Adhaeribacter radiodurans: one gene and its partner. Each later gene encodes a partner of the first gene's protein in a complex. Links are inferred from orthologs where the notes say so. Each region holds a gene or a part of one and is shown on either strand. Other genes may lie near its edges.

Region 1 (8,478 bases):
TGTAAAACTTCTTGCCAATTAATACACATAGCAATTTTTTCTCCCGCGTTAGGTGTTATTGCTTTCACACAATGCGCTTGATTGAATTATAGCCAGGAAGCTTTATATTGAAAAAGTGTATACAGCTACTAAATAACTGGGTTTAAAAGTTTACCTTATGTAACTAGTATAAACATTCCGGTTTAAACATCAGATAACTATCTTGTTATTTCTTCCCTCACGGATTCCACGGTACATTCAGTAGTATCAAACTCCAGATAAACACTTACGCCCTGCCCAACATCTGAAGAAACATCTATTTTGCCCTGGAGAGCATTTACCCGCGACCTCAAACTATGCATACCCATCCCCTCTTCGGAAAGGTTATTCAGATTAATACCAACTCCGTAATCCTCTATTGTAATCGAAAGGACATTACCCTGGTAGCTTAACTGTACAATAGCTTCGGTAGCATGAGCGTGTTTGATGGTATTGTTTAACAGTTCCTGCACAATTCTGTAAACCGACAGCTCAAATTCTGCCGCAAACCTGCCAATGTCTCCCCACGAATCGTATTGCACCACCAGCAGTTTATCATTGCTTATGTTGTTACAAAAGCGGCACAAGGCTTTATCTAAACCATGTTGCATTAACACCTCCGGCATTAAGTTGTGCGCCGTTTTCCTCACCGACACCGAAGCTTCGTCCAAAAGATCTACTACCTGGTGGTAACCTTTATGCTGAATAATTTCCTGTGCCTGTAAAACCAGCGAATTCATGTGCATTTTAGCGGCCGCCAGCATACCGGCTACCTCATCGTGCAGGTCCCGGGCAATGCGGGTGCGTTCTTTTTCTTCGCCCTGCATCAAGGCCTGTAACACCTGTATTTCTTTTTCCTGCTGAACAGCTTTTAATTGTTTGTGGTAAATCTTTCCTTTGTAATTAAAATACAGATACAGTAACAGAACCACCAATAAAGCAATCAAAAAGGCGCCAATGCTATAAATTACATATTGCCTGCTCTTTTCTAGTTGCAATTGTTGTTGGGCCAATTCCTTATCTTTTTGCAGCGATTGGTACTTTACCTCTAATTCATTTATTATTTTTAATTGTTTTTCTCCCAAAATACTGTCCTGGTATTGTTGAGCTAAGGTCTGGTAATTATAAGCGGGTTTATAGTCTGCGGTGGCCGCATATAGCTTATGCAAAGAAGTATAAACAGTAGCAGAAATCTCCGTGGCTTTTATTTTTTCGGAAAGTTCTATGGCCTCTAGGTAAAAAGTTTTGGCTTTAGCAAAATTTCCATTTTCCAGATATAAATCTCCTATTCTTTTCTTTATATCAGCTACATCATAAGGAGTAGAAAGCTTTTGGGCATAATGTAAACCCTTCAGTCCAAACTGTATGGCTCTGGCATATTGTTTCTTTCGTTTATAATGATCCGCAAAATTTATATTGGCCAACTGAAGACCATAATCATCCTGAAGTAGTTCAGCAATTTTTAATGCCTGAATATTTATTTTAACAGATTCATCGTATTTCTTTAAATCGTTTAAGGCCGTACCCTTATTAATTAAGGCCCGGCATAAGGAAAGCGAATCATTAACCTGCGCCGCCGCATTTACCGCTTGTGTAAAATAATTATTGGCTTTCTCAAATTGCTTCATCTGCTGAAATATCCCTCCCGCATTGCCATACGCCATAGATAATCCGTCTAATTGCGACGATTGTTTAAAAAAATTAATGGCAAATTGGTGATATGCTAAGGCACTGTCCAGTTTACCTTGATACCGAAACAGGTTACCCATATTCGTATAACAAGCGCCAATCCCTCTTTTATAATTAATCTGTTGGTAAAGCTTCATGGCTTTCTGGTACCGCATTAAGGCAGATTGGTATTCACTGCGGTCTGAATAAACAATGCCACTGTAATGCTGCGCTTTTGCCTGACCCAAAACATAATTTATTTTTTTACTAATTTGATTGGCTTCGGCGTAAATATTTAAGGCCGCCTGGGGGTTGATGCTTTCCATTACATAACCCGAATCCAGCAATTGCTTAATTAAATTACTATCCGGCTTCTGAGTAAAATGAATGTCAGCGAACGTACATATTGGAAGCAAGAATAACAGAATAAGGAAAACACATTTTATGCAGCAATTTTGGGTGGGATACTTATCTAAGGAACCAATCGACTTCATATATTTTATTTCAGCTTCTAAATGGAAGATAAAACATTTTTTCGAAATCTTATTGGTTTATGGTATATACAACTATGCTAATAAATAGGCTATAGGTTTTTACTATTCTAGATTTCGAAGTAAATCTACTTTAATAAGGGAGAATAGATTTTCTACTAATTTTTAGTAAATAATAAATAATGTAAAAGAGATACTTACTTCTAAAATCTAAACAGACCATAAATTATAAACTTAATTCGTATTTCTTACTTTTCATGCACAGCCATTAAAGCATTCAGACTATGGGTAAATTTCATGACTCTATAAAACCGGCGCATCAGGAGTTTATTCAAAAGCAGCATATCTTTTTTGTGAGTACCGCGCCTTTAAGCCCGGAAGGTCACATTAATTTATCGCCCAAAGGGTTGGATTGTTTCCGGGTTTTGTCAGAAAACCAAGTAGCCTACATGGATTTAATCAGCAGTGGTAACGAAACCTCGGCGCATACCCTGGAAAATGGCCGGATTACTTTTATGTTTTGCTCTTTTGCGGGAGCTCCTATCATTTTAAGATTATACGGCAAAGGCTTTACGGTGCTGCCCAATTCTACGCAATGGGCAACGTACGCACCCAATTTTACTATTTACCCCAGTACCCGCCAGATTATAGTGGCCGATATTCACCTGGTACAAACATCCTGTGGTTTTGGCGTGCCCTTATACAATTACGAAGGCGAGCGCGCTATTCATTTTGATTGGGCCGAGAAAAAAGGAGCAAAAGGATTAGAAGCATACAAGCAAGAAAAGAATTTAGTAAGTTTAGACGGTTTGCCCACCCATTTAGCAATACAACCTTCACCAGAAGAACTTACTTAAAAGCAATTTACTATTTAAATTACTTTCGAAATATGTTGCTATTAGTAGTGTCATCCCAACCCAGACCGCATATCTCCCCGAATTACTTCTGGTAAAAACCTTAAAAGGTGTTATACTAGATAAACTTTGAAACGCTAAACAACTTTTAAATTAAAGAAGCTATACTTTATCTGGCAAAAAAGAACGAACTATATCACTACGTTTTTCTAGAACTACTTTCGGGTTATTAACCTTAGACGTAACAATTTTAAAGGATAGCTGTTGAGTAATTTATTGCAGAAAAAGCACAATTTAAACCTGCACCTGACAGATTGTATGGCAGCCAGGTTGTCAGGTGAAACAAAATTTGCTTTTATCGTGTTTTTACGATAGATTTACAAAACTTTACTTCTTTTTAAAACCTAATTTGATTGTTTAGAGTTAAAAGAAGTAAGCCGAAATGGCAGAAATTCTGCCTGGAACTATATTTGAAGCCTATATCACTATAATAATTATTTTAACTTAATGCTTAATTAAAAAGTTATGGCACACAAAGCAATTGAAATAACGGATGCAAACTTCGATGAAGTTATTAATTCTGATAAACCCGTACTGGTAGATTTTTGGGCTGAATGGTGCGGACCTTGCCGCATGGTTGGTCCGGTAGTAGAACAATTAGCCGGCGAATACGAAGGTAAAGTAGTAGTAGGTAAAGTAGACGTTGACGCTAATCCGCAAACATCGGCTAAGTTTGGCATTCGCAGCATTCCTACCCTGCTCGTATTTAAAAACGGCCAGGTTGTAGATAAACAAGTAGGTGCTGTACCAAAAGCTACCCTTGCTCAGAAATTAGACGCCCAAATAGCCTAAATTATATTATCTTAATTTTAAAGGCCCTTCTGCAAACCAGGCAGAAGGGCTTTTTCTTTTAATGCCATTTTGAAAGAATTATGCAGGTACTTATTTGCTTTATGATTTAAAAAAGTGAATAAAAAATTTTGCCCTGCGTATAATAACTACATCCAATTTACTAAAAGACCTTAAATCCAGAACAATTTATTACCTTAGCCTGTTAAGCTCTATTAATGAAAGTAACCGTTTGTAGAAAAGAACATTTTAATGCTGCTCATCGGCTGAACAACCCAGCCTGGAGCCCCGAAATGAATCAGCGGGTTTTTGGCAAATGTAATAACCCGAATTATCACGGCCATAATTACTCTTTAACGGTGAAGCTAACCGGCTCGGTTAACCCCGAAACGGGTTACGTGTACGATATGAAATTATTGAGTGATCTGATTCAGACGGAAGTCATTGCTAAATTTGATCACCACAATTTAAATCTGGATACCGAAGAATTCAAAAATCTGAATCCTACAGCCGAAAATATTGCTATCGTGATCTGGAACCGGCTACGGGAGAAAATTCCGGCGGCGTACGAACTATCCGTTACTTTATTTGAAACCGACCGTAATTTTGTTGAATACCATGGATAAACCTGATACTACTAATATACCTCTAGATTTGGAATCCGAAGACACCGACCCAATTCCTACTAATTCTTCTATTGGTACTCCGCTGCGTCCGGATGCTTTTGCTCTTTCGGATGCCGAAAAAATTGAGCGTATTACTTTTTACTTCCGGGAAATTATGCACACTTTGGGCTTGGATCTAACGGACGATAGCTTGCAGGGAACCCCGCACCGGGTAGCTAAAATGTACGTAAACGAAGTTTTCCGGGGCCTGAATCCGGAGAATAAACCGCACGCCAAGCTTTTCGAAAACCGGTACGCGTATAACCAAATGCTGGTGGAGCGCGATATAACCATTTATTCGTATTGCGAACACCACTTTGTGCCCATCATCGGCAAAGCGCACGTAGCCTATATTCCGGAGAAAAACGTAGTAGGCCTTTCTAAATTAAACCGGATTGTGCAATATTTCGCCAAGCGCCCGCAGGTGCAGGAACGCCTCACCATGCAAATAGCCGACGAATTAAAACAAGTATTACACACCCAAAACGTAGCGGTATTTATTGAAGCCGACCATTTATGCGTAATGAGTCGAGGAGTGAACGATGTAGGCAGCAGCACTATTACAACGGAGTTTTCGGGGTTATTTCAGGAAGATAAGTACCGGCAGGAGTTTCTACAGTACATTCGGAAATAATTTTAGATTATTTTTATAATAATTTACTTTTTATATATATAAATTTTAAATTACTTTGTAAATTAGTCTTTATTATAAATTCTCGCCCCTGTAGCTACTTGTTGCGTTGTTTCGTTTTAGTACCATAATTAAAGTATACGGATTCAGCCAAAACAAATTTCATGGCAGGTAAAATTTTAATAACCGGTGGTACGGGCCTGATTGGTACCCGTCTTTCGGAAATGCTCATTGATCTGGGTTACGAAGTAGCCCACTTAAGCCGGAGCAGCGCCAAAAAGTCGAAATACAAAACTTTTAGATGGGATATCGAAAAAGATTATATCGAAGAAGCTGCTCTTACCTATACCGATTATATTATTAACCTGGCAGGGGCAAGCGTGGCCGATGGCAAATGGACCGACAAACGCAAACAAGAAATTCGCGATAGCCGCATCAAAGGCACTAATCTGTTGATAAACCAATTACAAAAAGTTCCTCACCACGTAAAAGGCTTTATATCGTCTTCGGCAGTAGGTATTTACGGGAACAGTGGGGAACGTTTGGTAGCCGAAGAAAGTAGTTACGCCGAAAATGACTTTTTAGCCGAAGTTTGCCGGGACTGGGAAAAATCTGCTCAACAGGCTACTAATCTGTCAATTCGCACGGTTATTTACCGGATAGGTATTGTTTTAAGTAAAGAAGGCGGCGCCTTGCCTCAATTAGCCAAACCAATTAAATACCTGGTAGGCGCACCGCTGGGTTCGGGTCAGCAATATATTTCTTGGATTCACCTGGATGATTTATGCCGCTTGTTTATTGCTGCCATCGAAGATCATCAGTTTCATGGTGTATATAATGCTGTAGCGCCGCACCCCGTTACCAACGAAGAATTCACGCATAATTTAGCCGAAATCCTGCATAAGCCCCTTACCGGCCTGAAAGTACCGGCCTTTGGATTAAAATTAGTTTTAGGCGAAATGAGTATAGCGGTATTGGGTGGTTCGCGGGTGAGCGCCAATAAGGTACTGCAAACCGGTTTTACTTTTGAATATAATTATCTTAACGAAGCACTGGAAGCGTTTTACGTAAACGAGGTTTAAAATTAATTACATTTAGATGCATTATACTTTTACTTTTCTTTACAGCTAATACATTACTTCACATTTTAAATTTTAGAACCAGGTATAAAATAAGAAAATACCATTACTTATACCAACGTTCTTTTGGCATGTACACCCGCGAACAAACTTCCCAACTCCGCCAAGCTTTCTGGACCACTTTTGGCCAATACATGATGCCGGTACTTTCGGCCGAAGGATTAAAAGCCAATTGGGTTAACTATAATACCGGCTTTAAACACCTTTACTTCCGGATGCGGGCCGATAAAAAAACTGCTTCAATAGCCATTGAAATTACGCATCCCGATACTGAAATGCAGGAATTAATTTTTGAACAGTTCACCCTGCACAAGTCGATGCTGGAAGAAATAACCGGCGAAGATTGGCAATGGGATTTACATACTACCGACGAAAACAACAGAACTGTTAGCCGCATTTACCAGGAAATTTCGCCGGTTAGCGTATTTAACCGCGACGATTGGCCTGCTTTAATCTCGTTTTTTAAACCCCGGATTATTGCCTTAGATGCTTTTTGGAGCGATGCCCAATATGCGTTTGAAGAATTAAAATAAGTAACTATTCAAAATCTACCTACCTCGGTTGCCGAAGAATTAATACGTCTGCCATATTGGAGTTATGCCAATAGGTCCATGAATTTGCCGGGAAGCTTTTACTTCTCCGTTGCGGTTTTCATAAATATAATCACCTACTAAAAGTAATCCTACCACCACTACTGATATCCACGATTTACCTCCTTTTTGGTGCAGTTTTGCATAATACTTTTCCGCGGGCATATACATTTTGCGGTAAAGCATCCAAAGTATTCCAAAGAAGAAGGCAGAATAATTAAAAGAAGAAATATCAAATTCTTTTATATTCCTCCACTCCGTTAAGTAGTGCGCATCATCGTGCAAAAAAGCCGCAAGTTCTTCACTGGAAGTTTCCATACAAACAGAAGTTAACAGACTATAAATACCAGGGTTGCTTTTATTAATAAGTATAATAAATTTAGTAATTATTATTTCTACTTGCGGCATTTAATTATCTTGTACCCATTAAAATGCGGCTTCTTTTAACTGCTAAAATTTAAATTCTCTTAACTTTTAAGGAATTACTTCATGAAATATTCATTTTATAACTTTTGCTTACTAGTTGCCGTTTGTTTCGGTTCGTTTTTTCTCCCGACTTTTACCACGTTCGCGCAGAAATCTGATTTAGGTATTTTTGAAGGGCAAACCGATGTAGGAAAAGTACGCCATAAGGGTTCCGCTACTTATAAATCAGCTACCGGCGACGAATACGAATTAGCTGGTTCTGGTACCAATATGTGGGGCAACCACGATGAATTTCATTTTGTCTGGAAACGCCTGAAAGGCGACTTTATCTTATATACCCGCGGGGAGTTGTTGGGCAAAGGCGTTGATCCGCACCGTAAAATAGGCTGGATTGTCCGCCAGAGTTTAGATTCCAGTTCGGCCCACGTAAATGCTTCCGTTCACGGCGATGGCTTAACAGCTTTGCAATACCGGCCCACTTCCGGCGCAGCTACCGAAGAAATCCGTTCTACTGTGACCGGACCCGATGTAATTCAACTGGAGCGACGCGGCGGTAAATACACGATGAAGGTGGCTAAGTTTGGTCAGCCCTTTGTTGCGACGGAGTTAACTAATGTGGACTTGGGGGATCAGGTATACGTTGGTTTGTTCATCTGTTCCCATAACCCCCAAGTTACAGAACGGGGTATGTTCCGAGATGTACGTATTTCTATTCCAGCCAAACCTGATTTTGTTCCTTACCGGGAATATATTGGCAGTCAGGTGGAGTTGATGGACGTTGCTACGGGTAACCGGCAAATTATTTATACTGCGCCTAAATCGTTACAAGCGCCTAACTGGACTCCCGACAATAAAAAATTAATTTATAACGCGGAAGGTTTAATGTATACCTTAGACCTGGCTAAGCGTACTCCCCAGGTTTTAAATACCGATTACGTTAAGAAAAACAACAACGACCACGTTCTTTCCTTTGATGGCAAAATGCTAGGCTTAAGTAGCTCCGGCGACGATCCTAAACAAGGGTCTCAGGTATATACCGTACCCGTAACCGGGGGTAAGCCCAAGTTAATTACGCCAACTGGTCCCTCCTACCTGCACGGCTGGTCGCCGGACGGGAAAAATTTGTTATTTACCGGCGAACGCAACA
Region 2 (5,542 bases), 1.1 Mb from region 1 along the record:
GCGATTTAATCAACGAAGGTAACTTAGGTTTGATTAAAGCAGCTAAACGTTTTGATGAAACCCGGGGATTTAAATTTATTTCTTACGCCGTTTGGTGGATTCGTCAGTCTATTCTTCAAGCTTTAGCCGAGCAATCCCGGATTGTGCGTTTGCCTTTAAACCGGGTTGGTTCTTTAAACAAAATATCTAAATCTTTTTCGGAGCTTGAACAAAAGTTTGAAAGAGAGCCTTCACCGGAAGAAATTGCGGAAGTACTGGAATTAACAACTTCAGAAGTAGTAGATACTTTAAAAATATCTGGTCGCCACGTTTCTGTGGATGCTCCGTTTGTACAAGGCGAAGAAAACCGTTTATTAGACGTATTAGAAAACGAAGACGAAGAATCGCCGGATACAGGTTTAATGAACGACTCTCTTCGGAAAGAAGTACAGCGGGCCTTATCGACGTTAACCAAACGGGAAGCTGATGTGATAACCTTGTATTTTGGTTTGAATGGCGAACATTCCTTAACCTTAGAAGAAATCGGAGAGAAGTTTAACTTAACCCGGGAGCGCGTACGCCAAATAAAAGAAAAAGCAATTCGTCGCTTACGTCATACCTCTCGTAGCAAAGCTTTGAAGCCATATTTAGGCTAGTTTTTTAAGAATTATTTTAATAAAGCCTTAGCTACATGTTAAGGCTTTTTGCTTTTAAAGCTGTTAGGTTTTATCAATGCGAGGTTAGAACAAATACTGTTTGAATTGTTATTATTTTGTAGTTTTGCCCCGCATTTGATTATTCTTTATATAAATGGAAGAAGAAAAAGTAAAATTATTAATTATAGGTTCTGGTCCGGCCGGTTACACTGCTGCTATTTATGCGGCTCGGGCGGGCTTAAATCCAGTGATGTACCAGGGCTTACAACCTGGCGGACAACTTACTATTACAAACGATGTAGAAAATTATCCGGGTTATCCGCAAGGAATTAATGGCCCCCAAATGATGGAAGATTTTCGTACGCAAGCAGAACGGTTCGGTACCGATATTCGCTACGGTATTGCCACAGATGTAGATTTTTCCGGAAAGCCGCATAAAGTTGTTATTGATGATTCGAAATCAATTTTAGCGGATGCTGTTATTTTAGCAACCGGCGCATCGGCTAAGTGGCTGGGAATAGAATCGGAGGCTCGCTTAAATGGCAGTGGCGTATCGGCTTGCGCTGTGTGCGATGGGTTCTTTTACCGGGGGCAGGATGTAGCTATTGTAGGAGCGGGAGATACTGCATGTGAAGAGGCTACTTACCTAGCTAACTTATGCAGCAAAGTGTATATGATTGTTCGAAAAAGCGAAATGCGTGCTTCCTTAATTATGCAGGAACGCGTAAAGAAAACCCATAACATTGAATTAATATATAACTCAGTTACCGACGAAATTTTAGGCGAGCATACCGTGGATGGAGTCAGAATTAAAGACGTAGTTAACGGGGAATATCGGGTTTTAGATGTAAAAGGCTTTTTTGTGGCTATTGGGCATCAACCTAATTCTGATATTTTTAAAAAATTTATTAACCACGATGCTAATGGTTATTTAAAAACAATTCCGGGTACTTCGCAGACGAACGTAGACGGGGTATTTGCCTGCGGCGATGTTCAGGATTATGTATACCGGCAAGCAGTTACCGCAGCGGGTTCCGGCTGTATGGCAGCTTTGGATGCAGAACGTTATTTAGTAGCCAATGAATTACATTAAAAGTAAGTAATCATCAGAAGTTAGTTCTGGTTTAAATTACTATATTTTTAATATTAACTTTCTATACGAGTGGCAACTGGCGCGTATTTTCGGATGTCCTGTTTCTATTAGGGGAGAAGTTAAAATGGTAATATGTTTTAAAGTATTCTAATTACCACTTAAGCGAAACTGGTTACTAATTCTATAATAAAAAAGGTCTGAAAGTAATAAGAGGTAATGAATAGCTATCTCACAATAAAAATGGCAGTAATGAGGTTTATTTAAGAGTCATCTGAATACTACCTAACGTTACTGCTAAACTTCAAGCACGAATGTTTTCAATTAAATCTGCTTTAACTTACTATATAACCATATTGCTTCTTTTGTTAAGTGTTAGCGAAGGCTGGGCACAGAAGAAAAAATCAAAGGATTTTTTTAAAATTAAAACCCCTAAGATTCAATATGTAAAGCCGGATACCACTACTTTAATCGAGTACCAGGAATTTCCTGATGAGAAATCGGAAGCCAGCAAATCCGTATTTAGCCCGGCCAGAAAACTATCTATTGTTAGCGAAGATACTACTACTCTGGATTTGGGGGAACAAAGTATTGTAGAAATGTCGGAAGAAGTACTGATTGATTCTTCCTGGATTAAAATAGCAGGCTATTATGCCATTTGGGATACCCGCAGCGTGAATCCATATCGCATGGATGGTCGCCAGATAAAAGAGGCTATTCCAATAAAACTGATTGATGAAGCCCGTAATCGGTTTAGTAAAATGCCACTCGAGACCACCCCGATAACTTCTGATTTTGGTTTCAGAGGTTACCGTTGGCACTATGGTACTGATTTGGATCTGGATACCGGGGATTCTATTTTAGCTGCCTTTGATGGGGTGGTGCGTATTGCAACCTGGGATGGGGGAGGTTACGGTAATTACGTAGTAGTGCGGCATTACAATGGTTTAGAAACTTTGTATGGCCATATGAGTAAAAGCTTGGTTAAAGTGGGACAATTTGTTAAAGCTGGTCAGCTCCTAGGTAAAGGTGGCAGTACTGGTCGCAGCACCGGGCCGCATTTACATTATGAAGTACGTTATCAAGGTAATCCCATAGATCCGGAAAGATTATATGATTTTCCGGAATATAAGTTACTTCAAAATGATTTTGTGATAACATCAGCTTTATTCAATTACTATAATTCTGTCAAAAAACATAAAGCCCGCCGAACCGTTTACCATACTGTCCGGCGGGGAGAAGTTTTAGGTTCTATTGCCCGTAAATACGGGATTTCAGTGTCCCAACTTACGCGGTTAAATCATATATCTGCCCGAACTACTATTCGGGCCGGGCGTAGGCTGCGCGTTAAATAAAATAGTAAATATGAAATTAGATATTCTTGCTTTTTCCTCTCATCCGGATGATATTGAACTGTCTTGCGCCGGAACGATTATTTCTCATGTAAAGGCCGGAAAAAAGGTAGGTATTGTAGATTTAACCAAAGGTGAATTAGGTACCCGCGGAACTCCCGCTATTAGAGAGGCGGAAGCTGCAGCAGCAACTACTATTATGGGGCTGCACGTAAGGGAAAACCTGGGGTTTGCCGATGGATTTTTTCGTAACGATCGGGAGCATCAGTTAGAAGTAGTTAAAATGCTGCGGCGTTACCAACCTGAAATTGTAATTGCCAATGCTGTTACCGACCGCCACCCGGATCATGGGAGAGGAAGCATTTTGGTTTCGGAAGCATGTTTTTTAGCAGGTTTGAAACAAATTCAAACTGAAGATGAAAATACAACGCAAGTGGCCTGGCGCCCAAAGGCAGTTTACCATTACATACAAGACCGCCTTTTGGTACCTGACTTTGTAGTAGATATTACTCCTTATTGGAATATTAAACTGGAAGCCATTAAGGCTTTTAAATCCCAGTTTTATGATCCTACTAATTCGGAGCCTAATACTTATATTTCCAACCCCGATTTTTTAGATTTCATTGAAGCCCGTAGTCGCGAAATGGGTCATTTAATTGGCACAACATACGGCGAAGGTTTTACTAAAGAAAGGCACCTTGGGGTACGTAGCTTATTCGATTTAATATAATACTAAATCGAATAAGCTTTAAAAGCATACCACCTACTAGCTGATAAATAATTCAAAGAATTAATTTAAGTTCTAGTCTACTCGTTAGTACTTACAGGTATTCTTGTTTCTAACGTACCCTGTTTTTTTTCCAATTAGAAGTTACGGGAGAAGAATTATTTGTGGTGGTAACGGTTTTAGGCTTAGCTGTTTCATACAGCCAGGCGGTTAAAGCAGCAGCCACCTGCTCCGCCGCTGGATTAGCCGGAGCTTGTAAATCTTCGGGCTTAAAATAATGTTCAATAAATTTCGTATCGAAATTACCCGATATAAAAGCCGGATGTTGCAGTACAAATTTGCCAAACTCCAGCGTATTTTCGACACCAGTAATTTTATACTCGTCAATGGCGCGCAACATTTTAGCAATTGCTTCTTGTCGGTTAGCCCCAAAAGTAACTAGTTTGGCAATCATAGGATCGTAGTAGATGGGAATGTCCATTCCTTGTTCAAAGCCATCATCCACGCGCACACCTAAACCTTGCGGACGTTTATAGGTGGTTAAATTTCCAATATCCGGTAAAAAATTATTTTGTGGGTCCTCGGCATAAATCCGCAGTTCTAAAGCATGCCCGTTAATTTTTAAATCTTCCTGTTTAAAAGATAAGGGCTGGCATTCGGCAATTTTTATTTGTTCTTTCACCAGATCCAAACCCGTAATTTGCTCGGTAACCGGATGCTCTACCTGCAAGCGGGTATTCATTTCCAAAAAGTAAAAATAATTATTCTCATCTAACAAGAACTCAACGGTGCCGGCTCCCACATAGTCACAAGCTTTGGCTACGTTAACCGCGCACTGGCCCATTTCTGCGCGTAATTCAGGTGTTAGCACACTCGAAGGAGCTTCTTCAATAACTTTTTGGTGTCGCCGTTGAATAGAACATTCCCGTTCAAATAAATGCACAATGTTGCCGTGCGTATCACCTAAAACCTGAATTTCTATGTGCCGGGGCGAGCCAATATATTTTTCAATAAACACCGAACCGTCACCAAAAGCCGACGTTGCTTCACTTACCGCAAGCTGCATTTGTTGCTCAAAGCTACTTACCTCCGAAACAATACGCATACCTTTGCCGCCTCCGCCAGCGCTGGCTTTTATTAAAATGGGGAAACCTACTTCTTGCGCTACTCTTTTGGCCGCTTCAACATCGGTAATGGCTTCTTCGGTGCCGGGCACCATGGGGATGTTATATCTTGCTACCGCTGCTTTGGCAGCTAGTTTACTGCCCATTAGTTCAATAGCGGCAGGAGTAGGGCCAATAAAAATAATTCCAGCATCCTGAACAGCTTGCGCAAAATCCGCATTTTCAGATAAAAACCCGTACCCCGGATGAATGGCATCTACCTGCAACTGGTGGCAAACTTGAATAATTTTATCTCCCCGCAAGTAAGACTCGGCGGATTTTGCTTTTCCTACACAAATAGCTTCGTCGGCATATTGCACGTGTAATGCATTACGGTCGGCTTCGCTGTAAATGGCTACCGTTTTCAGGCCCATTTCCCGGGCCGACCGCATCACGCGTAAAGCAATTTCGCCTCTGTTAGCTACTAAAATTTTATTTATTTTTCTCATGCCGCTGTGTACAATTTGGCTTTAATAACGTAATCTCTACTAAGCTTATAGTATTACTAATTATATTATTCCCGTCAATTATTAAAATTGTTTATAAAACATTTAAATCCTAAATTTGCCGGGGTT

Evidence for each region. Proteins that work in one complex are often made in the same cells at the same time.
Region 2: the proteins of trxA (region 1) and trxB are in contact, whole or in part, in a crystal structure (PDB 1F6M), measured with the Escherichia coli proteins. The link is inferred for Adhaeribacter radiodurans from one-to-one orthologs.

The regions. Positions count from the first base shown.
Region 1 is NZ_CP055153.1:1,421,811-1,430,288, reverse strand. The notes cover bases 2,310-5,219. They hold trxA (thioredoxin), read left to right. Parts: upstream 2,310-3,556; coding sequence 3,557-3,883; downstream 3,884-5,219. Other genes in these bases: folE (GTP cyclohydrolase I FolE), read left to right, coding at 4,499-5,179; HUW48_RS06110 (6-pyruvoyl trahydropterin synthase family protein), read left to right, coding at 4,099-4,506; HUW48_RS06120 (pyridoxamine 5'-phosphate oxidase family protein), read left to right, coding at 2,462-3,034. Outside these bases: HUW48_RS06125 (tetratricopeptide repeat-containing sensor histidine kinase), read right to left, coding at 198-2,102; HUW48_RS06100 (TIGR01777 family oxidoreductase), read left to right, coding at 5,341-6,258; HUW48_RS06095 (DUF4268 domain-containing protein), read left to right, coding at 6,387-6,848; HUW48_RS06090 (DUF2628 domain-containing protein), read right to left, coding at 6,888-7,223; HUW48_RS06085 (TolB family protein), read left to right, coding at 7,395-8,478. UniProt on the Escherichia coli protein: Participates in various redox reactions through the reversible oxidation of its active center dithiol to a disulfide and catalyzes dithiol-disulfide exchange reactions.
Region 2 is NZ_CP055153.1:2,507,881-2,513,422, forward strand. The notes cover bases 1-2,758. They hold trxB (thioredoxin-disulfide reductase), read left to right. Parts: upstream 1-789; coding sequence 790-1,728; downstream 1,729-2,758. Other genes in these bases: HUW48_RS10350 (sigma-70 family RNA polymerase sigma factor), read left to right, coding at 1-635; HUW48_RS27475 (peptidoglycan DD-metalloendopeptidase family protein), read left to right, coding at 2,040-2,758. Outside these bases: more of HUW48_RS27475, read left to right, coding at 2,759-3,080; bacillithiol biosynthesis deacetylase BshB1, read left to right, coding at 3,091-3,807; accC (acetyl-CoA carboxylase biotin carboxylase subunit), read right to left, coding at 3,917-5,416.